4 regions of the Chryseobacterium sp. BGA-UO-ETr-SB22 genome follow, and region 4 is predicted to be linked to each of the others. Evidence: riboswitches for the same ligand, from Rfam matches in the RefSeq annotation. Region 4 holds a riboswitch; each other region holds the start of a gene.

Region 1 (5,689 bases), 1.8 Mb from region 4:
GCAAAATATCCTCCTAAAAATGGGGAGATAAGAACGGTAACTATCTATTTTGATGAAGCCATCTTAAGAGATTTCAGCCGTGAATATGGTTATCAGGCAGAGAAGAAAGACAATACTCCAGCTTTTATAAAACCAGATCAAAAGGCATTAACGTCTTTCATGTACTCACTGCTGGCTTATGAAGAACTTCCTGCTTCTATAGAACTGCTTCGCCTCAAACAAAAAGAAGCTTTACTTCTGATGCTGAGCGATGATCTGGGTCTTAAAGACATTTTATTCGATTTCTCTGAGCCTTACAAAATAGATATTGAAACTTTTATGAACAAAAACTTTCATTTCAATGTCAATGTAGAGCGGTTTGCTTATTTAACTGGGAGAAGCCTGTCTGCCTTTAAAAGAGATTTTCAAAAGATATTTGGTGTTCCTCCAAGACAATGGCTGCAGCTTAGACGATTAAAGGAAGCTCATTTTCTGCTTACCCAAAAAGGGAGATCGGTTTCTGATATTTATCTGGATCTGGGCTTTGAAAATTTATCCCACTTCTCTTTTGCCTTTAAAAAGCAGTTTGGCTATCCGCCGAGTTCATTACAGGCAAAATAACTTAGACTTCATCTAAAAAAATGTATCTGAAAGCGAGGATAATCAAAACAACAGATCGTGCCATGAAAATCATAACACGATCTGAATAATTGAATCTAATTATTTAAAGTTTTTTAAAGTGCATATTCTACGGAAGCTTCTTTAGCAGCTGCCACCATTGCTATCAAAGCTTTTTCTGTTTCTTCCCAGTGTCTTGTTTTCAGCCCGCAGTCAGGATTTACCCAAAGTTGATTGGCAGGAATTACGTTTTGTGCTTTTCTCAATAATTCAATCATTTCTTCTTTTGACGGAACTCTTGGTGAGTGAATGTCGTATACTCCGGGACCAATTTCGTTTGGATATCTGAAGTCTGCAAAAGCATTCAGCAGCTCCATCTGAGAACGGGAACATTCTATGGTAATCACATCAGCATCCATATCAGCAATGTTTTCAATAATATCATTGAATTCCGAATAACACATGTGGGTATGAATCTGAGTGGCATCTTCTACTCCGCTTGCAGAGATTCTGAAAGCTTCTACAGCCCATTTCAGGTAATTCTGCCAGTCGGTTTTTCGTAATGGAAGTCCTTCTCTTATCGCGGGCTCATCAATCTGAATAATTCTGATTCCCGCTTTTTCAAGATCTACAACCTCATCACGGATGGCCAGAGCAATCTGTTTACATGTTTCTGAACGAGGCTGATCATCACGTACAAAAGACCATTGTAAAATGGTAACGGGACCTGTCAGCATTCCTTTTACCCATTTTTCAGTCTGGGACTGAGCATATTGAGACCAATATACCGTCATCGGCGTGGGGCGGGAAACATCACCAAAGATCACAGGAGGCTTTACACAACGGCTTCCGTAGCTTTGTACCCAGCCATTTTTCGTAAATACAAAACCTTCCAGCTGTTCTCCGAAATATTCCACCATATCGTTACGCTCAAATTCCCCGTGAACCAATACATCTATCCCTATTTCTTCCTGCCAGTTGATGGTTCTCTGGGTTTCTTCTTTCAATAAAGTATCATACTGCTCTGCCGTAAGCTCTCCTTTCTTGAATTTTGCTCTCCAGCTTCTTACCTCCGTAGTCTGTGGGAATGATCCGATGGTTGTTGTTGGAAATAAAGGAAGCTGCAGTACTTTCTGCTGTTCTTCTTTACGGATTTTGAAGGTATTGATCCTTTGTGCATCTTTTTCAGTAACAGCATTCGCTCTTTGCTTCACCTCATCATTATGGATAAGCGAAGATGTTCTTCTGCTTGCAATTGCTTTTTTATTTTCTTCAAAAGAGGCAAGAATCTTTTCATTTTCTGTTCCGGATGCCAGTTCTTTAAGCGTTACCACTTCTACCACTTTCTGTTTAGCAAAAGCCAGCCAATTTTTAATTTCCGGATTAAGAGTGGTTTCAAAATCCAGATCACATGGTGAATGAAGTAATGAAGAGGAAGGAGCAATTAAAACCCTTTCAGACACCAATTTCTCAACTGCTTTTCTGATGAAAGACAAAGATTTTTCATAATCATTTTTCCAGATATTTCTTCCGTCAACTACTCCTAATGAAAGGCTTAAGCTTTCAGGAATACTTTTAAGGATTTCATCTAATTGCTCAGGATTTCTTACCAGATCTACATGCAATACATTCACGGGAAGTGATACAGCAAGTGATCCGTTATCATTTAATCCTTCAAAATAAGTAGCCACAATCAATTTCAGTTTCGGGAAGCGTTTTCTTATTTCAGCGTAAACAAAATGATAGGTATCTTTTGCTTTCTCCGTTAAATCCAATGCTAAGAAAGGTTCATCAAACTGAATCCATTCTGCGCCCTGCTCCTGAAGTTTGGTTAAAATCTCTGTGTATACCGGAAGAAGATTGGCAGTCAGATCCAGTTTATCAAATCCTTCTTCTTTTTCTTTTCCTAATAACAGATAAGAAACCAGCCCGATGATTACCGGTTTTGCATTGATTCCTGCCTGTTTTGCTCCTGCAAATTCATTGAAAATTTTATCTGAACTCAGTTTAAACTGCTGATTTTTATAAAACTCGGGAACGATATAGTGATAATTGGTATCAAACCATTTTGTCATTTCCATCGCAGTGATATCCAGTCCATCTTTCTGGTATCCTCTTGCCATGGCGAAGTAAAGATCCAGCTCAGAGTTGTTCTTTTTAAGCACTACTTCATGATAACGTGTAGGAATTGCTCCTACCACAAGGCTCATATCCAATACCTGATCATAGTATGAAAAGTCATTGCACGGAATAAGGTCTATTCCTGCTTCTTTCTGAATGTTCCAGTTTTGGTTACAGATCGTTCTGCCTGTATTCAGAAGTTCTTCCAAAAGGATTTTACCTGACCAATATTGCTCGCAGGCTTTTTTGAGTTCTCTTTTGCTACCAATACGCGGATAGCCCAGAATGTGAGTTTGCATTTTTAAACTTTTTAATTAAACTTAATATCAAGTCTTTTTAAAATGCTTCGTAATGTTTTAACGGATAAAAAATTTCATGGCTCATGATATAACCAACAACACAATTTCCCTTACAGAGAAAATGTATTCATTCGATATATCATCTGTATGACCCAAAAGCTTCAGACCGCGAAAGCATTGTCAATTCAGTAAAGGCAGGTCTCCTGACTTGTAACAGTTTCCGTCATCCTTCCCGCTTTTGACAGTGGATATCCAAGGACAGAAACCTTTGTATGTTACTTACAGTTGCGCGACAGCTCGTGATTCTCACACGATTCCCTATTAATCTACGTTAAGTAAAACCTTTCCTGTTTGATGAAGTATCTCTAAAGAACTGTACTTTTACTCATAACATGGTCATCAGTAAAAGTTTTTAATTTTGTGTAAAATTACTAATACAGAACAAAAACACAATCAAACCCAATTAATTAAGCAAAATAAGCTTTTAAAAACACCAATAAAAGCATATAATTCTTTACATTTGACTGTTTTTATAATCTAAAAGAATAATATTCTGTGGAACAACTCGATGATAAGGATGTACAGCTGCTGAGGCTGCTCCAGAAAAATGCAAAACTGACCGTTAAAGAGCTTGCAAAGGAAGTGAATCTTTCTACTTCGCCGGTTTTTGAAAGGGTAAAAAGATTGGAACAGGAAGGATTTGTGAAAAGATATGCAGCTGTTCTTGATGCTGAAAAGCTCAACCGTGGGTTTACAGTTTTCTGCCAGATCAAGCTGAAAATTCACGACAGATCTGTAGGGTATGATTTTGTAAAAGAAATTTTAGAAATTGAAGAAGTAGCTGAATGCTATAATATTTCCGGAGATTTTGATTTTCTTCTGAAAGTTCAGGTACTGGATATGAAACATTATCAGGATTTTGTATTTAACAAACTGGGATCTGTAGATTCTATCGGGAGTACCCACAGTACATTTGTCATGGCTGAGGTGAAAAACAATCATGGGCTGACCATTTAAGTAATGGAAAAACAGAGAATTGAAAATGGAAGATGATGCTTAAGTTAAACCATATTATTTTCAATTCTCTATCTTCCAATCCATTAGTTTCCTTTAAAGTCTGGATTTCTTTTTTCTATGAATGCTCCGATGCCTTCATTGTGATCTTCTGTTGTGAACAATTCTCCGAATAAAACGGCTTCCTGTTTCAATCCGTCTGTGATATGAAGTTCAAATCCTGTATTTAAAGACTGTTTCGCTTTTGCCACAGCTACAGGACCTCTTGCAGCAATTTTTTCTGCCAGTTTTTGGGCTTCGTTCAGTAATTCTTCGGGAGCGAAAACATGGTTGACAAAACCAAAATCTTTACAGGCTTCCGCGGAATAAAATTCTCCGGAGAAAACCATTTCTCTTGCTTTGTATAATCCAATAGCTCTTGGCAAACGCTGGGTTCCGCCAAAACAAGGCAATAATCCCAATGTCACCTCAGGGAGACCAAATTTTGCTTTCCCACTGGCCAGAATAATATCACATGATAATGCAAGTTCACAGCCTCCTCCCAACGCAAAGCCATTTACAGCGGCTATCACCGCAAAAGAAAGTTCTTCAATAGCGTTAAAAGCGGTCTGTGCAGCAATTGAAAATGCCTCTGCTTCTGCGGGAGTCATCTGCTGCATTGCTTTAATATCAGCCCCTGCAACAAAAGCTTTTTCTCCGGAACCGGTAATAATTAATACCCTGATATTTCGATCTGATTTTATCTGGTCAGCAAATGATTTCAGTTCCTGTAAAACCTGTTCATTCAATGAATTTAAAGCCTGCGGACGGTTAATTGTTAATGTTCCAATATGTCCGTTCTGTTGATATAGTAATGTTTCAAAAGTCATTTTTAAAGGTCTCTGTTTAGAAATTGAATAATGCTTGAAAAGTCTGTTTTTCCGTTTCCGGATTCGCTCCACATTCTGTATAAATTCAATGCGGTATTGCCCAGAGGTGTGGATGTTTTGGTTTCCAGACCTGCTTTTGCGGCCAGCCCAAGATCTTTTGTCATCAGATCTACAGCAAAACCACCGGAATAATTACGGGAAGCCGGAGCATTTTCCATCACTCCCGGATAAGGGTTATACACGTCCAGCGACCAGTTTTTCCCGGAGCTCTTCTGCATAATCTCACTTAAAATCTGAGGATTAAGACCATGTTTCACCCCCAGATTGATGGCTTCTGAAGTTCCGATCATATGAATGGCCAGCAGCATATTATTACAGATCTTGGCAACCTGTCCTGCCCCGGATTCTCCGGCATGAAATATATTCTGCCCCATACACTTCAGTATCGGCCTGGCTTTTTCGTAGTCTTCCTGTTTACCGCCTACAATAAAGGTGAGTGTACCCGCCTGAGCACCAGAAGTTCCCCCGGAAACAGGGGCATCTATCATTTTGCAGCCTTTTGAAACAGCTAGTTCAGCCACTGTACGGGCCGTAACCGCATCAATGGTACTGCTGTCAATCAATAATGTATTTGGTTTCAGGCTGCTTATAAACTCTTCTGAATAGAGTTCAGCAACGTGTTTTCCTGAAGGCAGCATTGAGATCACCACATCTGCGTTCTTAGAAGCTGCTACAGCAGATTCGGCAGCCTGGCCTCCCTCTGATACCAATATTTTCAACGCTTCTTCC
Region 2 (5,689 bases), 1.8 Mb from region 4:
TTATTTGCTGTGGTTTATTGAATTATCATAATATGTAATAATTAAGTTTTATATCTATATTGATATAGATAATTATTTATGAAATTTAATAACACTTTTTGAGCTGTCTATTTTCATAGAGCATATGGTAAAATTGTTTTTTCACCTTTAATTGAATGCAGTTATGAGAACTGGAAATTACGAATGTAAAGTGTTACTAATTGAATCCGTTTTTGTATTTACCCATCCATTTGTATAAGGTAGTCTTGGGAATCTTATATTCATTCATGACCTCCTGCTTACTCTTTTTCCCTGTATCAATAAGATCCAGAATGAAAGAAATAATTTCTTGGGTATACAGTTTTTTTCTGAACTGAGGGAGTGAAGATTGGATAGTTGTATTGCTTGTATTTACATTAGCAGGAGGTGCATAGAGTATAAGATAATGTGAATAAACTCTAAAAAAATCATATTCAAGTAAAATACTGAACCGTAAAATAAGATCGCTTTCTATAGATTTTTGGGATAATATTTGAGTTAATTCTTCATCTGTACATTTCAAAAATTTACAGATTCGTATTTGATCTATTTCAAATTCCTTTATTCTTTGGGTGATGAGGTCGCCCATATGAATATTCTTGATATCGTGAATCATCCTTTAGTATTAAATTTGTGTTTTTCTAAAAATATTTGAAGTGAACTATATCATTTCAAATCGTATGCAAAATTATTAATATTGCATAAATACAGGGGTTATCGTAGCTGTCGATAACTGTCAAAACTTATCGAATTTTGTTATTTGCTGGTTAATTTTGGCTTTTTGGGAAAAGTGGTCTATGAAAATGTGAACTTTTAAATCGGATCATTAAAACCTGATTTTTACAGAATAAATTAAGAATAGTTAGCTTTCATTTGCTATCAGAATCATATGTAAAAGTTGTTGCAATAAAGAATTACACCTATGGAATATTAAAAGAGAAAAGGAAGCTCTGTAAAAATTAAGAAGAAGAGATCATATTATTATTGTTTTGTAGTAACCGGATAGAGTAAATTTTAATACCTTTAACTTTCAAATCATTAAAATTCTAAATAATCCATGAAGACGAAACCATTAACTTTCATCTTAATTATCTTTTTTCAACTGATAAGTATCACAGCATTTTCACAGAAAACAGCTGTTCTAAACTCTCTATTAGATAAAAATTCAGAATTTATTTTTCCACAGACTCCCGATAAGATCTCAAAAGCATTGAACATGAAACCTGTGTTTTATGAAGATGCCAATGAAGAAAAATATGTGAAATGGCCTACAAAAACAGGATTGGAACTGTATTGCAGCCTGGGAAAAAGTAATGCTGTTAATGAGATGTTCTTTACCATTTCAGACAATAAACCCGTAGTGGTAGAAGGGCTTCCATTTGGGCTTATCATGAATAAAAGTTCGCTGCAGGACAGCAAAACGAAGTTCAGTAAGTACAGTGCTAAAACACAGAAGCTAGGTTCTGACAGTGAATTTCCAGGAGGTTCAAAACTGATTTTTAAGAAAGGAAAACATTATGCAACCTTGTTTTTTAACAATAAAAATCTGCTAAAATCTTTAGCACTTACCACAGAACTGGTTGATCCGGCTGCCAATTAATTTCAACAGCTTTCAAATACTATAAAATCCGTCATTTTTTGGCGGATTTTTTTTATCCATTCATTCTAAATAATAAGGAGAAAAAAATCTCTGCTTACAAAGCAACACAGCTGCTTTTAGAAAATGGATTGTAGAATAAAGATTCAAGTTTCTTACTAAAAATGATATAAAAAAGATCATTTAATATGAAAAGATAAACATTCACAATTCTTAAAAAAAACAGTTCAAAAAAACACTTCAATTCCAGGGTGAAAAATGACAACGAGGAAGTTATTTCTTTAAAGTTGTTTCATTTTTTCATTATATATCTTAAGAATTTAGTAACGAAAAACGAACGGAATCATCTAAATTACAATGTCTGTTGAATAAAAAATGTATTTTTAATAATAACAAAATCAGTGGGTTATGGTTAAATAATTATTGTTTGCATAAAATATCTTTCACGTTTTTATAAAATACCTATATTTACCACCAAGGAGTTCTTAACATCTTCTTTATCAACCGAAACTGGTTACACTTAGCTGTGTCTTAAAAGGGAATCGTGTGCAAATCACGAACTGTCGCGCAACTGTAAGTAACATCAAGGTTTTTATCAAAAAAGGTCCACTGTATGCCTCGTTATATGGGAAGGACGATAAAAACTGTTACAAGTCAGGAGACCTGCCTATTTCGAATTGACGATGCTTTCGCGGTATGAAGCTTATAGTCAGGTATGATACGATATGGATAACAGTGGGATCAATATATTTTGTCAGCTCGTGTTATTTTGTGATGCAGGTAAGTAGTGGGGCAGTATGCTCTTTCATTATCGTGTATTCATCGTATTTTCCTTTTCCATATTTTTCTTTTCCACAGGCATTGTGAAGTTTATCAGGAACTTTTTATGAGGATTTAATCAATATAAAAAGTTAAAAAATGTACCCATTCGATTTCGGTTATTCATGCAGGAGCAGCAGACTTGGAAATAAACAGGTTTGCAGGGAGGTAATGGTGCATAATTCCGGATTACAAAAAACGAATAAAACAGTTCTGCTTCCTTTTGATTTCCTTTTTACCACATCATGGAATGGTGGCTATTATTGCGTCTATTCATGGTCTTCTGTAAACAAAATTCAACTAAACAATAAATATTATAATGACTACAAGTGAAAGTTTGAAGTCTCCCGGTATGAAATTTCGGGAGGCCATGCGAAAAGAAAGTCCCCTTCAGATTGTTGGTACCATTAATGCCAATCACGCGCTGCTAGCACAGCAGGCTGGGTTCAATGCAATTTATCTTTCAGGAGGCGGTGTTGCTGCAGGCTCTCTGGGTATTCCGGATTTAGGAATTACTACGCTGGAAGATGTATTGATTGATGTTCAGCGTATCACGAATGTTTGCGATGTACCATTGATGGTAGATGTTGATACCGGATTTGGGCCTTCAGCATTCAATGTGGCAAGAACCGTCAAGTCACTGATTAAAGCCGGAGCTGCTGCTTTGCATATTGAAGATCAGGTAGGTGCAAAACGTTGTGGACACCGCCCGGGAAAGGAAGTTGTAACCAAAGAAGAAATGGTAGACAGGCTGAAAGCTGCTGCAGATGCCCGTACCGATGAGAATTTTGTAATAGGTGCCCGTACCGATGCATTTGCTAATGAAGGATTGGAAAAAACATTGGAAAGAGCAGTTGCTTACAAAGAAGCCGGAGCAGATTTCATCTTTGCAGAAGCCGTTCCTGACTTAAGCTTTTACCAAAAGTTTGTTGAAGCTACAGGAGTTCCCGTACTGGCTAATATTACAGAATTCGGGATGATCAGAATGTACACAGTGGAAGAATTAAAAAATGCAGGCGTAGGACTGGTTCTTTATCCGCTTTCGGCTTTCCGTGCCGCCAATAAAGCGGCTCAAAATGTATACGAACACCTTCGCAAAGACGGAACACAGGTCAATGTATTAGATACCATGCAAACCAGAGAAGAACTCTATCAAAGCATTGGATACTACGACTATGAACAAAAATTAGACAACCTTTTTAAACAAAATAATTGATAATGTCAACGAACAGTGAACCCACATTTAAACCTAAAAAAAGCGTTGCGCTTTCAGGGGTAGCAGCAGGTAATACTGCGCTTTGCAGTGTCGGAAAAAGTGGAAACGATCTCCATTACAGAGGATATGATATTCTGGATCTGGCAGAAAAAACGCAATTTGAAGAAGTAGCCTACCTGTTGATCTATGGCCAGCTGCCTACTGGAGCACAGTTGAAAAACTATAAAGCCAAATTAAAATCTCTGAGAGGACTGCCTCATTCTGTGAGAAATATCCTTAAGAGTATTCCTGCAGCAGCCCACCCAATGGATGTTATGCGTTCTATGGTTTCCGCTGTCGGAAGTATTCAGCCGGAAAAAGACGATCATAATATGGCGGGAGCAAGAGATATTGCAGACAAATTACTCGCATCTTTCAGCTCAGGTCTGTTATATTGGTACCACTATACCCATAATGGAAAAGAAATTGATGTAGAAACCGATGATGATACAATAGGAGGGCATTTTCTTCACCTGTTACACGGAAAGAAACCTTCAGATTCCTGGGTAAAAGCAATGGAAATCTCGTTGAACCTGTATGCAGAACATGAATTTAATGCGTCAACATTCACCAGCCGTGTGATTGCCGGTACAGGATCTGATATTTATTCTGCCATTACAGGAGCCATTGGTGCTTTGAGAGGGCCTAAACATGGTGGAGCTAATGAAGTAGCTTTTGAAATCCAAAGCCGTTATCATTCTCCGGATGAAGCAGAAAGTGACATTCGCCAGCGTATTGCGAACAAAGAAGTGATTATCGGATTTGGACACCCAGTGTATACCATTTCAGACCCAAGAAATGTCGTGATCAAAAAGGTAGCTAAAGAACTTTCCGAGGAAGCAGGAGATATGCTGCTGTATACTATTGCTGAAAAGCTTGAAACTGTAATGTGGGAAGAAAAGAAAATGTTCCCGAATCTGGATTGGTTCTCCGCTGTTTCTTATCACTTGATGGGAGTTCCTACCCTGATGTTTACTCCGTTATTTGTCATTTCAAGAGTTACAGGCTGGAGTGCCCACATTATAGAACAGAGACAGGATGGGAAGATTATCCGCCCAAGTGCCAACTATACAGGACCCGAAAACAAAGAATTTGTGTCCATCAACGACAGGAAATAATGGAAATATCAATAGTTCATTTTCAATTTTCCGCTCTTAACTTTTAATTAATTAAAATTTTTCAACAATAAAAAATGAGTTCACACATCTCAAACGAAAGACCACAACCCGATCAGGTATTAACAGACATTGCAGACTATGTCTTAAACTACGAAATTAAAAATGACTTAGCATGGAAGACCGCTCATTACTGTCTTCTGGATACGATTGGCTGTGGTCTGGAAGCATTGACTTACCCCGCATGTACAAAACTTTTAGGACCTGTGGTAAAGGGTACGGTGGTTCCTAACGGAGCAAAAGTACCGGGTACCCAATTTCAGCTGGACCCGATTCAGGCAGCTTTCAATATCGGAGCGATTATTCGTTGGCTGGATTTCAATGATACATGGCTGGCGGCAGAATGGGGACATCCTTCTGATAACCTTGGAGGAATTTTAGCGACTGCAGACTGGCTATCCAGAACCAATATTGCAGAAGGAAAAGCACCTTTAAAAATGAAGCAGGTACTGGAAGCAATGATCATGGCTCATGAAATTCAGGGTGTAATGGCATTGGAAAACTCTTTCAACAAAGTAGGGCTTGACCACGTTTTATTGGTAAAGCTGGCTTCCACAGCAGTAGTAGGAAAGCTGATCGGGTTAAACCGTGATGAAATTATCAATGCCGTGTCACTGGCTTTTGTGGACGGACAGTCTTTAAGAACATACCGCCACGCTCCCAATACAGGTTCCCGTAAATCATGGGCTGCAGGAGATGCTACATCAAGAGCTGTACGTCTTGCCCTGATTGCAAAAACAGGAGAAATGGGCTATCCATCTGTATTGACGGCAAAAACATGGGGATTCTATGATGTTTCTTTCAAAGGAAATGAATTCAAATTCC
Region 3 (5,689 bases), on a different contig from region 4:
ACAGGAAAAAGAAACGTTGTTTCAGATTCTTTCCCATGTTTCAAAACTGCCTGCTGCGGTGAGAAATAATGCGGGAGGACATTACAACCATGAACTGTTCTGGACGGTACTTACTCCTCAGAAAAACACGCAGCCTTCTGCAAAATTAGCAAAAGCCATCACTGAAACTTTCGGAAGTATGGATGCTTTTAAAGAAAAAATGGCTAAAGCCGGAGCAGACCGTTTCGGTTCAGGATGGGCTTGGCTTTCTGTAGGAAAAGACGGGAAATTGTTTGTTTCCTCTACTCCTAACCAGGACAATCCTTTGATGGATGTAGTGGAAGAGAAAGGAACACCTGTTTTCGGGATTGATGTCTGGGAACATGCTTATTATTTAAAATATCAGAATAAAAGAGCAGATTATCTTACCGCTATCTGGAATGTTACCAACTGGAAGGAGATCAGCAGAAGATATGAAGAAGCTGTAAGCAAAAAATAATCTGATGAAATTACTTTACAGCATACTTTTTACTTTTTATATGGTGCTAAGACCTTTGGTGCCATTGGTAGAGTATGCTGTAAATTATGATTATATCACCAAAGTCCTTTGTATAAATAAATCAAGGCCGGAGGTACACTGCAACGGGAAATGTTACCTGAGTAAAGAATTGGCCAAAACCAATGATTCAGAAACTTCCCCTTTTCAGAAATTCAAAAACTCAGGACAGAAGATCCTTGATACCTATATCCTGCCTGAAACTGCAGAGATCATGACTACTGAAAAACACCCGTTTTTCAATTTCAACTTTATCTACGAAACAGCCTATTATTTTCTGTTTCTTACCCACATTTTCAAACCACCGGTTTTTTAAGTTATTCATATCATGATTCAACCATAAAAGTCACTTAATAAACTTAAGTGTAAAAAATTTGTGCCTTTTGTGGTAAAAAAGAATGTTTTCACATTTCAAAAATATAATTCAACTTAAAAAATCAACAATGAAAATTTATAAATTTTTATCATTATTCTTTATTGCCTTTACTTTATTCTCTTTTGTATCCTGCGAAAGCAGCAGGGATGACGATAATTCACAAGATACCACACCCGGAAAACTTCAGATCAAATTTCAAAACGGCTTTAATAATGTAGGAGATGTTATTTTAAATCAGACAGTGCAGACTTCTTCTCAGGGACAGAAACATAATTTTTCCGCGTTAAAATATGTCATCAGTAATATTACACTGATTGATGAGAACGGAAATGAATTTAAATACAACGAAAACAATCCTGATAAAGGAGCATTTATTGTGGATCAGGCAGATGCTGTAGCTGGAGTGGTCTATTTGAATCTGGATGGTATTCAGAAAAATAATTATAAAAAAATAAGATTCGGATTGGGAATCAGCCAGAAAGCTTACTTGCTGGGACAAGACGGGCAAGCTGAATTCTGGACGAAAGCTAAGCAGAAAGGGATGTCGTGGTCATGGGCTGCAGGATATGTTTTTGTGAAACTGGAAGGGAAATATGGTGCAGATTCTCCTTCTAAAGAATTCATGAATCATACCGGAAATATGGGAAATGTTATAGCTAACGAACAGCCCGATTTATACCGTGAAATTACATTGAACCTCCCAACAACAGCGAGAGTGACGGGACAAATTCGTCCATCTATTCATATTCTGGCAGATCTTAACCAGTTCTTGAGTGGAGATAAAGCACTTACTCTTACAACTGCCAATGATATGCTGATGGGTTCAAACCAGCACCTGGTAGATGTTACCAACAATCTTACGAAAATGTTTAAAGTAGACCACGTTCACAATGATTAATTTTTTTGTTAAAACGATACTGGTTCTGCTTGTATTTCTGTTGAGTTGTATTTCCTGCTCTGATGAGGTGATACAGCCGTTGGAAAAAGATAAAGCATATAATCTGCAGTTTCCTTCTTATTTTCCCGAAATGACATTCGATAAATCCATTAATCCGGTGACAAAAAATGGAGTAGAACTGGGGCGGAAACTATTCTATGAAGGAAGACTTTCCAGAAATAATACCATCTCATGTGGGTTCTGCCATATTCAGGAAAATGCTTTTACCCACCACGGGCATACTGTAAGCCATGGTGTAGATGACAGAATCGGAATCAGAAATGCACCACCCATTCAGAATATGGCTTTTTTGAAAAGGTATATGTGGGACGGAGTGATTCATAATCTTAATGAACAGCCCATCAGTCCTATTACAGATGTTAATGAAATGGACAGCTCCATACCGGAAGCGATTTCGAAAATAAAAGATGACCAGAAGTATAAAAAGCTTTTCCGAGAAGCTTATGGAGACGAAACCATTACCGGAGAACGAATTCTGAAAGCGTTATCTCAGTTTATGGCTTCACTGATTTCTGCAGATTCAAAATATGACAGATTCAAACAGGGAAAGGAACAATTGACTTCAACCGAATCTCAGGGAATGGCATTATTCGGGCAGAAATGTGCCTCTTGCCATAGCGGTGAACTGTTTACTGATGAAAGTTTCCGGAATACGGGAATGTATTACAATACGGAATTCAAGGATGCAGGGCGTTACAGAGTGACCCTAAATCAGGTTGATTGGATGAAATTCCGGGTTCCGAGTTTAAGAAATGTAGAATATACAGCTCCTTACATGCATGATGGAAGATTTTACACCCTAGATGCGGTACTCAACTTCTATTCAGATCAGGTAGAAGATAATGCCAATCTTGACCCACAGCTGAAACAGAACGGTCATATAGGAATTGCCATGAACAGTCAGGAAAAACAGTCGATCATTGCATTCCTGAAAACACTGTCTGACAAAAGTTTTATATCCAATCCAAAATTTGCAGAATAATTTATAGAAAACATGAAGAAGATTATATTGATAGTAAGTTTGATTCTGTTTAGCCAGAATCAGGCGAAGACCATTAGAGACAGCGCTTATATTTCTCCGGAAACCTTTAGCAGGTTTGATTTTGATGATGATTGTGACGCTTGCGGTTGTGCTGCAGGAAACGGATCATCCGGCTTTGAGTCTTTATTGAATCCACAGTTTATAGGGATCAAATACTTTGCACAGCATTACAAAGCAAAGGAGAACCTATTTGTAAAAGACCTTACACAGGATCAGTATTTCAATACCCTGCAGATTTGGGGGAAAATTCCCTTAACTAAAAAGCTGAGTGTATATGCAAGTCTGCCCTTCCATTTCCATGAAAAGAAAACCATGCAGGGAGATATTAAAATCAATGGAATTGGTGATCTGAACCTGATGGGAATTTACCAGCTGATGAGTTCTAAAGATAATTTCCATCACCTGAGTGGAGGTTTGGGCGTGAAAATTCCTTTGGGGAAATTTGATGAAAAAGGAATCTCCGGTGTCAATCCGAGTTTTCAGCTTGGAACCGGAAGTTGGGATTATCAGGCTGCTTTGAATTATAAATTTCAGAAAAATAAAGTAGCCGTATTGGTCAATACAGACTATACGATCAAAACGGAAAATAAGAAAAACTACCGTTTCGGAAATCAGTGGAACTATGCTGCAACAGGGTTTTATCAGGTTGCAGGAAACGAAAAATCGATATTTTCTGTAAAAACAGGAGTTCAGGGAGAAGTCTATGCTCAGAATAAACAGTTCGATGAAGCTTTACCCAATACTGCAGGAAGTGCGTTGTATGGGAAATTAGGATTTGAAGCTTCTTATAAAAAACTGAGTTTGGGAAGTGAACTCATGCTTCCTATGTACACCCGCTTGGCAGGAGGAGACATTGAAGCAAAATCCAGGTTCAGTATTTTCCTGAATATCGGAATTTAAAATAAACCCTCTTTTTAATACTGTTAAAGCTCCTTCGGGGGCTTTAATTGTTTCTGAATCATGATTTTAATTGGGGGTTAGGAATAATTTTTTATCTTTGCCGAAATTTGGTGAGCCCTAAAAAGCTCTTAAAAGGGAATCCGGTGAAAATCCGGAACAGACCCGCTGCTGTAAGCTCCACACCAAAATTTTTGAAGAATATATCCACTGTTTTTTAATGGGAAGGATTTCAAAAATGGAGTAAGTCAGAAGACCTGCCAGACCATAATCGTTTGACGCTTTCGTGGAATAAAGCTTAGGACATCAATGATTCTGTGCAGTAACAGCTGTGCTTTGTCGTTGTTTTCTTACATCCATTAGCGTCATCATTATCCTAAATGAGCTAATGGCGGCAAAACTGACTACTTCTACAATTCATAAAGCTGTTTTCACAATACTGGTGATCGCATCTCAGCTTTTATATTCCCAAAAAAAGAAAAATGATACGCTGAAGGAAGAATCCATCAAGGTGATCAGTCTCTACAAAAAGAACTTTAAGGAAATCGTTCCGGCACAAACATTACAGGGAGAAGAGCTGGAAAGACTGAACAGTCATTCCGTTGCAGATGCTCTTCGGTATTTTTCCGGAGTTCAGATTAAAGACTACGGTGGTATGGGTGGACTGAAAACCATTAACGTCCGAAGTCTTGGAAGCCAGCACGTGGGTGTTTTCTATGACGGAATTCAACTGGGGAATGCACAGAACGGGCTTGTTGATCTTGGAAGATATTCATTGGACGATCTTGAAGAAATATCATTGTATAATGGTCAGAAAAGTGAGATTTTCCAGCCTGCAAAAGATTTCGGCTCTTCGGGATCTATCTATTTACAGCCTAAAATACCAGTATTTAAAGGAACAAGGAAAACCAACCTTGTGATAAGAGCCAAAAGTGCCTCCATTGATCTTTTTAATCCGTCATTCCGATTAGAGCAGAAAGTATCAGACAGGGTTTCTGCCAGTTTCAGTGCTGAATTTATGCAAAGTGATGGAATCTACAGATTTCGATATGCCAAGAAATATCCTGATGGGCAGCAGGCTTATGATACCATTGCAAAAAGACAGGATTCGGATATTAAAGCAAAACGCTTTGAAACTTCCTTAAACGGAACTTTAAATAACGGAAGCTGGAACATCAGAGGTTATGGTTATATTTCAGACCGTGGAATGCCTGCACCCATTGTGAACGGCCGCTTTGAAGGTAGAGGTGCCAGACTTTCTGATGAGAATTATTTTATACAGGCCAACCTGAGAAAAAAATTGTTTCCCAAATTTGAAACACAGCTGAAAGCAAAATTTGCCTACGATTATACCCATTTTATGGATACAGTCCGTTCGCAGTCTATTATGTATACGGATAATGTGTACATCCAAAGAGAGGTTTATCTTTCCTCATCCAATGTCTATTCTATCACTCCCAATTGGGATGTCAGCCTGAGCGGAGATTTTCAGTACAATAATCTGGATGCCAACCTGGATAACTTTTCTTATCCTACGCGCTATACAACATTAGTCGCTTTAGCTACAACTTACCAGTGGAACAGGTTTAAAATTCTGGGAAGCCTTTTGGGAACATTTACGTTTGAAGAAGTAAGAAAAAACAAAAGACCCGGAGACAGCAGAGAATGGACACCTGCTGTATTTATGAGCTATCAGCCTGAAATCATTCCTGAGCTTACCCTCAGAGCTTTCTATAAAAGAATTTTCCGACTGCCTACTTTCAATGACCTTTATTATACCAATATCGGAAATACTTACCTGAAACCGGAATTTACCAATCAGTATGATGTAGGATTTACTTACCAGAAGAATTATAATGACCATTTCTTTAAATCCTTTTA
Region 4 (5,689 bases):
ACCAGTATACGCCTAGAATCATAGCAGATTGATTGATGAATTGTGCAATAATCAAATTTAAATAAAATTTCACACTCCAAAACTTTCAAAACCCTTAAATTTGTTGTCAATAAAAATTTACTTGGATGCTTAGGAACATTTCAATTGCGGCAGCTACTTTTTTGTCCGTAGTTACAATCAATGCACAGAAGAATAAAAATACCCAACTGGAAAGACCAAAACTAGTCGTAGGTTTGGTTGTAGATCAGATGCGTTGGGATTATTTATACCGTTTTTATGGTAAATATGGGAATGACGGTTTCAAAAGACTTTTGAATACAGGATATTCTTTGAATAATGTACACATTCCATACGTTCCTACCATTACCGCGTTGGGACATACATGTATCTATACAGGTTCAGTACCGGCTATTCACGGAATTGCTGGAAATGACTGGACAGATAAGGAAACAGGAAAAGGAGTGTACTGTACAGCTGATGAGAGCGTTCAGCCAGTAGGAACAACCAATGTAAAAACAGGAAGTCACTCTCCAAAAAATCTTTGGTCTACTACAGTAACTGACGAATTGAGATTAGCAACCAACTTTCAGGGGAAAGTAGTGGGTGTTTCTTTGAAAGACCGTGCTTCTATTCTTCCTGCAGGACATACTCCAAACGGAGCATTCTGGTTTGATGACAGCACAGGAAATTTCATTACCAGTACCTGGTATATGAATGATCTTCCACAATGGGTAAAATCATTCAACGCTCAGAATCTTCCTGAAAAATTAGTAGCCAACGGCTGGAATACTTTACTTCCAATCAATCAATATACGGAAAGTGCACCGGACAATTCTTCTTGGGAAGGACTGCTGGGAAGTGCAAAAACGCCTACTTTTCCTTACAGCAACTTAGCAAAGGATTATCAGACTAAAAAAGACAACATCCGTTATACACCTTTCGGGAATACGCTAACATTGAAGTTGGCAGAAGCTTCTGTAGAAGGTGAAAAACTGGGTGGAGATAATATTACAGACTTCCTGGCCATCAACCTTGCATCTACTGATTATGCAGGTCATAAATTCGGACCCAATTCTATTGAGGTAGAAGATGTGTATATCAGATTAGATCAGGATTTAGCAGAATTCTTCAATTATTTGGATTCTAAAGTAGGAAAAGGAGAGTATACAGTTTTTCTTTCTGCTGACCATGGTGGAGCGCATTCTGTAGGATTCCTTAAAGAGCATAAAATCCCGACAGGTTTCTTCGGTGAAGATGCAGAAAAGAATCTGAACCAAAAACTAAAGGATAAATTCGGAGCTGATAAACTGATCAATGCGATTGATAACTATCAGATTTATTTTGACAGAAAAGTTTTGGCAGACAGTAAACTTGAATTGGATGATGTAAGAAACTTCGCTGTAAAAGAACTGGAGAAAGATCCTACAGTTTTATATGCAGTTTCTGTAGATAAAGTTCAGGAAGCAAGCATTCCGGAGCCTATCAAACAAAGAATTATCAACGGAATCAACAGACAGAGAAGTGGAGATATCCAGTTAATTTCTCATGATTCTATGCTTCCTCCATATTCTAAAACAGGAACTACTCATAGCGTTTGGAATTCTTATGACTCGCATATCCCATTGATCTTTATGGGTTGGGGAGTTAAGCAGGGAGAAAGCAACAAGGCTTATCACATGACCGATATTGCACCTACCGTATCTTCTCTACTGAAAATTCAGTTCCCAAGTGGAAATGTAGGAAACCCAATTACGGAAGTTATTGGTAAATAATTGTATACGATTATTCTATGATACATGGCTGCTTTCAACCGAAAGCAGCTTTTTTTGTGAGTTATTGCTTCAAATTTTCAATCCGCTACACACTATTCTCACTTTTTGGCAAATACATATAAAAACCTATCTTTGCAAAAATTTTGGTTTCCAGTATTTTGGAATGAAAAGGGAATCGGGTGTAACTCCCGGACTGTCCCCGCAACTGTAAATCGCAATAAAAGTTTCTGTAAACAACCACTGTCTAAAACGGGAAGGAGCAGAATGCGAAAGTCAGGAGACCTGCCGGAATTATAATAAAAAAACATATTGCTTTCGGAGGAAAAGTAAAAAAGTATGGATATAAAAAGATCTTTAGTACTGCTTTTTTCATCTTATGGCTGTTTTCTTTTTGGACAAGAGAAAACCATCGACACTATTTATGTCTTCGATAACCAGATGAATAGGGTGAAACTTTTTCATCCCGTAAAAATAATTTCGGCAGAAGAGGCCGAGAAAAACTCCAGTAATCTTTCAGAACTTCTGAGATTTCAGTCACAGGTATTTATCAAAGAAAATGGCCGTGGGGCTGTTTCTTCGCCATCTTTCCGGGGTACTACTGCCCAGCAGACTGCCTTTGTATGGAATGGGATAAATATCAACTCCAGTTTTTTAGGACAGGGAGATATCAATAATATTGCTTTGTTCGGATATGACCAAATCGGTATAAAAGCCGGCGGAGGAAGCGTAGTCTACGGAAGTGGAGCTATCGGGGGAAGTATTCACCTGAATAACACCCTTGATTTTAATAAAGGCTTTCATGGTTCTGTATTTTCTGAAGTTGCTTCTTTCAATACCTATAATAATTTTGTAAAAGGTTCTTACAGCAATGATAAGTTCAGTTTTAAAGCTTCCGGAAATTATTCTGTAAGCGAAAATAATTATGAGGTAAGTGATCTAAACTATCTCAACAGAAACGGGAATTACTACAATACGACATTCAATGCAGGTGCATCTTATAAGATAAACAACGATCATAAAATTTCGTGGCAGAGCCAGTTTTTCGATTCTTCACAACATTATCCTGTATATGAAGAAACGGGAACAAAAACAAAATATAAGACTCAAAGTGTAAGAAGCCTTCTTTCCTGGGACTGGAACAAAGCGAAGTTTAGCAACTCCCTTAGAGCAGCCTATACAGAAGAGAATTTTCAGTATTTTGGTTCTTTAAACCTGCCTAAATCCAGTGGCGGAACAGGGAAAAATTACATCTTTAAAAATGATTTCAATTACTTCCTGAATTCTAAGTGGAATTTTAATCTTATCGGAGAATTTCAGATCAATAAAGGGGAAGGATATGCGAGCGGAATATCCAGTGTCAGCAGAAATGTTGGTTCTGTTTCCGGATTGTTGAGATATTTTGCAACAAAAGATCTGCGTTTTGAAGGTGGATTCAAGAAAGATTTTGTGGAAGATGTGAAGTCACCAATTATGTATTCATTCTCCGGAAAATGGAGTGTTGCAAAATGGTATGATGTAAGCGTTAACGTGTCAAAAAACTTCAGATATCCGTCATTTAATGATATTTATTATGAGCCGGGAGGAAATAAAGACCTGAGACCGGAAACCTCTACTCAGGTAGATATGACCAATGAGTTCAAAGTGGGAGATTTCAGACTTGCCTTGTCTCCGTATTATATGAACATCACAGATCTTATTGCATGGCTTCCAACGGCTAAAGGATACTGGCAGGCATTCAATGTCAATAAAGTTGAATCTTACGGATTAGAATCTCAGCTGTCTTTTAGTAAACAATTGGGAAATCATAAATTCAGAGCGAATGCAGGGTATTATTATGCAAGATCTATAGATAAAGAAACGCAGCTGCAGAGACCTTATGTTCCTATGCACAGAGGATCTGCCAATATAGATTATGAATATGGTTTCTTTAAGTTTTTTGCACAGGGATTACTGAATGGTGTTACCTATACCACAAGTGATGAAAAGAGATCAGAAGCTATTGATCCTTATTTTCTTTTGAATATGGGTGTTTCAGCAACTTTAGCGAAAAAATATACCTTAGGGTTTAAAGTGAATAATCTAACAAATACCTATTATAAAACGGTTTCTTTTTATCCTTTACCGAAAAGAAACTATAGTGTATACGCAGCAATAAATTTTTAAAAATTAAAATTGAATAAATTATGAAAATAACTAAACTTTTAACTGTACTATTTGCAGTAGTGTTATTATTTAACATGTCTTCATGTACAAGTGATTCTGCTGAGTTTGAAATCTCTCCGATCACTTACCAGAATGGATATTTTATCTCTAATGAAGGTAACTTCAACAGCCAGGGAGCTAAAGTAACCTTCCTGACAAGAGATTTGAGTATGAAACAGGATGACGTATATGGTTATAACAACAATAAAGAAATTTTGGGTGACGTTCTTCAGACGATTGGTCTTAACGGAAATAAGGCTTATCTTGTAATCAATAACTCAAACAAAATTGTTGTAGTAGACCGTTATACATTCAAAAAATTAGCAGTAATTACAGATCAGATTGATAACCCAAGAGGGATTACTTTTGCAAATAACTTTATCTATGTTGCCAACCTGAATTTCTCTACGAATGCAACAAGCGTAACGAAATATAAAGCTTCTGACTATTCATTTGTAAGCAAAATCACTATGACAGGCGGGGCTGATAAAACAGTAGAAGCTGGTGGAAATGTTTTTGTACAGAATGCAACATCAGGATTCGGAAATATGATTACTTATATCAATACTTCCAATGACAGTAAGACTGAAATGACAGTTCCAAATGGTAAAATTAACAGTACTATTTCATACAAATCTAATGTTTACACAATTTCTTCAACAGCTGCAGATTCTTATGTCTATAAGATTTCAAGCACTGGAGCAATGACTCCGGTAGTAACACTGACAGGAATTCCAAACGCTACCAACCTTCAGATTGATAACGATAAAATCTACTTCAGTTCTGCAGATAAAGTATATACAACAAGTTTAGCGACCCCTACAGTTCCTACAGCTCCATTGCTAACAGCTGCAGATGGTGGTCCTTATTTTACGCTTTATGGATTTAACGTTATTGATGGAAGAATCTTTGCATCAGATGTTAAGCAATTTACAGCAGAAAGTGAAATGGTAATTTATTCAGCAACTACGGGTAACAAAATTAGTTCTCTTAAAACAGGAGGTCTTGGTGCTAACGGTACTTTCCTGAATCCATAAACCTTACAACATATAAAAAAATAATTTTTTATTTTTTCATCATTTGTGTTTTTTTCCGGTCGGTTTCTTTGAAACCGACCGGCTTTGTTTTCATAAGTGGAAATAAAAAAGCCCGGCGGGATGGAACATCCCGCCGGGCTTTTTATTATTTATCAATTGAACTTATATTGTCAATCCCAGTTTCTCTGCCTCAGCAATCACAAACTTTGTAGCTTCTTCTTTTTCATTAGGAATTTCCCCTTCAAGAATAGCTTCTTTTACTTTCTCCTTTAAGATACCGATTTCGCGGCCTGGCTTAAGATTAAACATTTCCATGATCTCTTCTCCTGTAATAGGCGGCTGGAAGTTTCTTACCTGATCTTTTTCTTCCACTTCTTTGATCTTTACCGCCACATATTCAAAATTTCTTTTGAACTTCTCCTGCTTCTTAGAGTTTTTAGTGGTGATATCTGCTTTACACAGGGTAAAAAGATCTTCAAGGTTTTCACCGGCATCAAATAAAAGTCTTCTCAATGCAGCGTCTGAAGCATCATCAGTTATCAGAGCAATAGGTCGCGATGAAAGCTTAACCATTTTCTGAACATATTTCATATCATTTCCTAATGGTAACTTCAATCGCTGGAAAAGTGTCTTGGTCATTTTTGAACCTAAAAACTCATGACCATGAAATGTCCATCC

The links. Region 4 has a riboswitch for cobalamin ahead of AC57AW_RS20180 (TonB-dependent receptor plug domain-containing protein). Riboswitches for the same ligand answer to the same signal wherever they lie in the genome.
Region 1: it holds a riboswitch for cobalamin, as region 4 does, so the genes downstream of both, metE (5-methyltetrahydropteroyltriglutamate--homocysteine S-methyltransferase) here and AC57AW_RS20180 (TonB-dependent receptor plug domain-containing protein) in region 4, are expected to answer to the same signal.
Region 2: it holds a riboswitch for cobalamin, as region 4 does, so the genes downstream of both, AC57AW_RS11745 (hypothetical protein) here and AC57AW_RS20180 (TonB-dependent receptor plug domain-containing protein) in region 4, are expected to answer to the same signal.
Region 3: it holds a riboswitch for cobalamin, as region 4 does, so the genes downstream of both, AC57AW_RS04435 (TonB-dependent receptor plug domain-containing protein) here and AC57AW_RS20180 (TonB-dependent receptor plug domain-containing protein) in region 4, are expected to answer to the same signal.

The regions. Positions count from the first base shown of each region.
Region 1 covers NZ_JCAQOV010000005.1:996,653-1,002,341, reverse strand. The annotation lists gene AC57AW_RS11800 (helix-turn-helix domain-containing protein) at 1-600, shown strand, start outside; gene metE (5-methyltetrahydropteroyltriglutamate--homocysteine S-methyltransferase) at 714-3,017, opposite strand; cobalamin riboswitch at 3,194-3,378, opposite strand; gene AC57AW_RS11790 (Lrp/AsnC family transcriptional regulator) at 3,573-4,034, shown strand; gene AC57AW_RS11785 (enoyl-CoA hydratase/isomerase family protein) at 4,118-4,900, opposite strand; gene mmsB (3-hydroxyisobutyrate dehydrogenase) at 4,903-5,689, opposite strand, start outside.
Region 2 covers NZ_JCAQOV010000005.1:986,030-991,718, forward strand. The annotation lists gene AC57AW_RS11735 (transposase) at 197-634, opposite strand; gene AC57AW_RS11740 (hypothetical protein) at 1,076-1,618, shown strand; cobalamin riboswitch at 2,110-2,300, shown strand; gene AC57AW_RS11745 (hypothetical protein) at 2,534-2,767, shown strand; gene prpB (methylisocitrate lyase) at 2,754-3,650, shown strand; gene prpC (bifunctional 2-methylcitrate synthase/citrate synthase) at 3,653-4,807, shown strand; gene AC57AW_RS11760 (bifunctional 2-methylcitrate dehydratase/aconitate hydratase) at 4,882-5,689, shown strand, end outside.
Region 3 covers NZ_JCAQOV010000004.1:143,722-149,410, reverse strand. The annotation lists gene AC57AW_RS04460 (superoxide dismutase) at 1-478, shown strand, start outside; gene AC57AW_RS04455 (hypothetical protein) at 483-851, shown strand; gene AC57AW_RS04450 (MbnP family protein) at 979-1,809, shown strand; gene AC57AW_RS04445 (cytochrome-c peroxidase) at 1,802-2,851, shown strand; gene AC57AW_RS04440 (transporter) at 2,864-3,811, shown strand; cobalamin riboswitch at 3,903-4,087, shown strand; gene AC57AW_RS04435 (TonB-dependent receptor plug domain-containing protein) at 4,197-5,689, shown strand, end outside.
Region 4 covers NZ_JCAQOV010000005.1:2,832,144-2,837,832, reverse strand. The annotation lists gene AC57AW_RS20190 (hypothetical protein) at 1-22, opposite strand, end outside; gene pafA (alkaline phosphatase PafA) at 126-1,772, shown strand; cobalamin riboswitch at 1,900-2,076, shown strand; gene AC57AW_RS20180 (TonB-dependent receptor plug domain-containing protein) at 2,109-3,935, shown strand; gene AC57AW_RS20175 (YncE family protein) at 3,956-5,011, shown strand; gene AC57AW_RS20170 (CCA tRNA nucleotidyltransferase) at 5,174-5,689, opposite strand, start outside.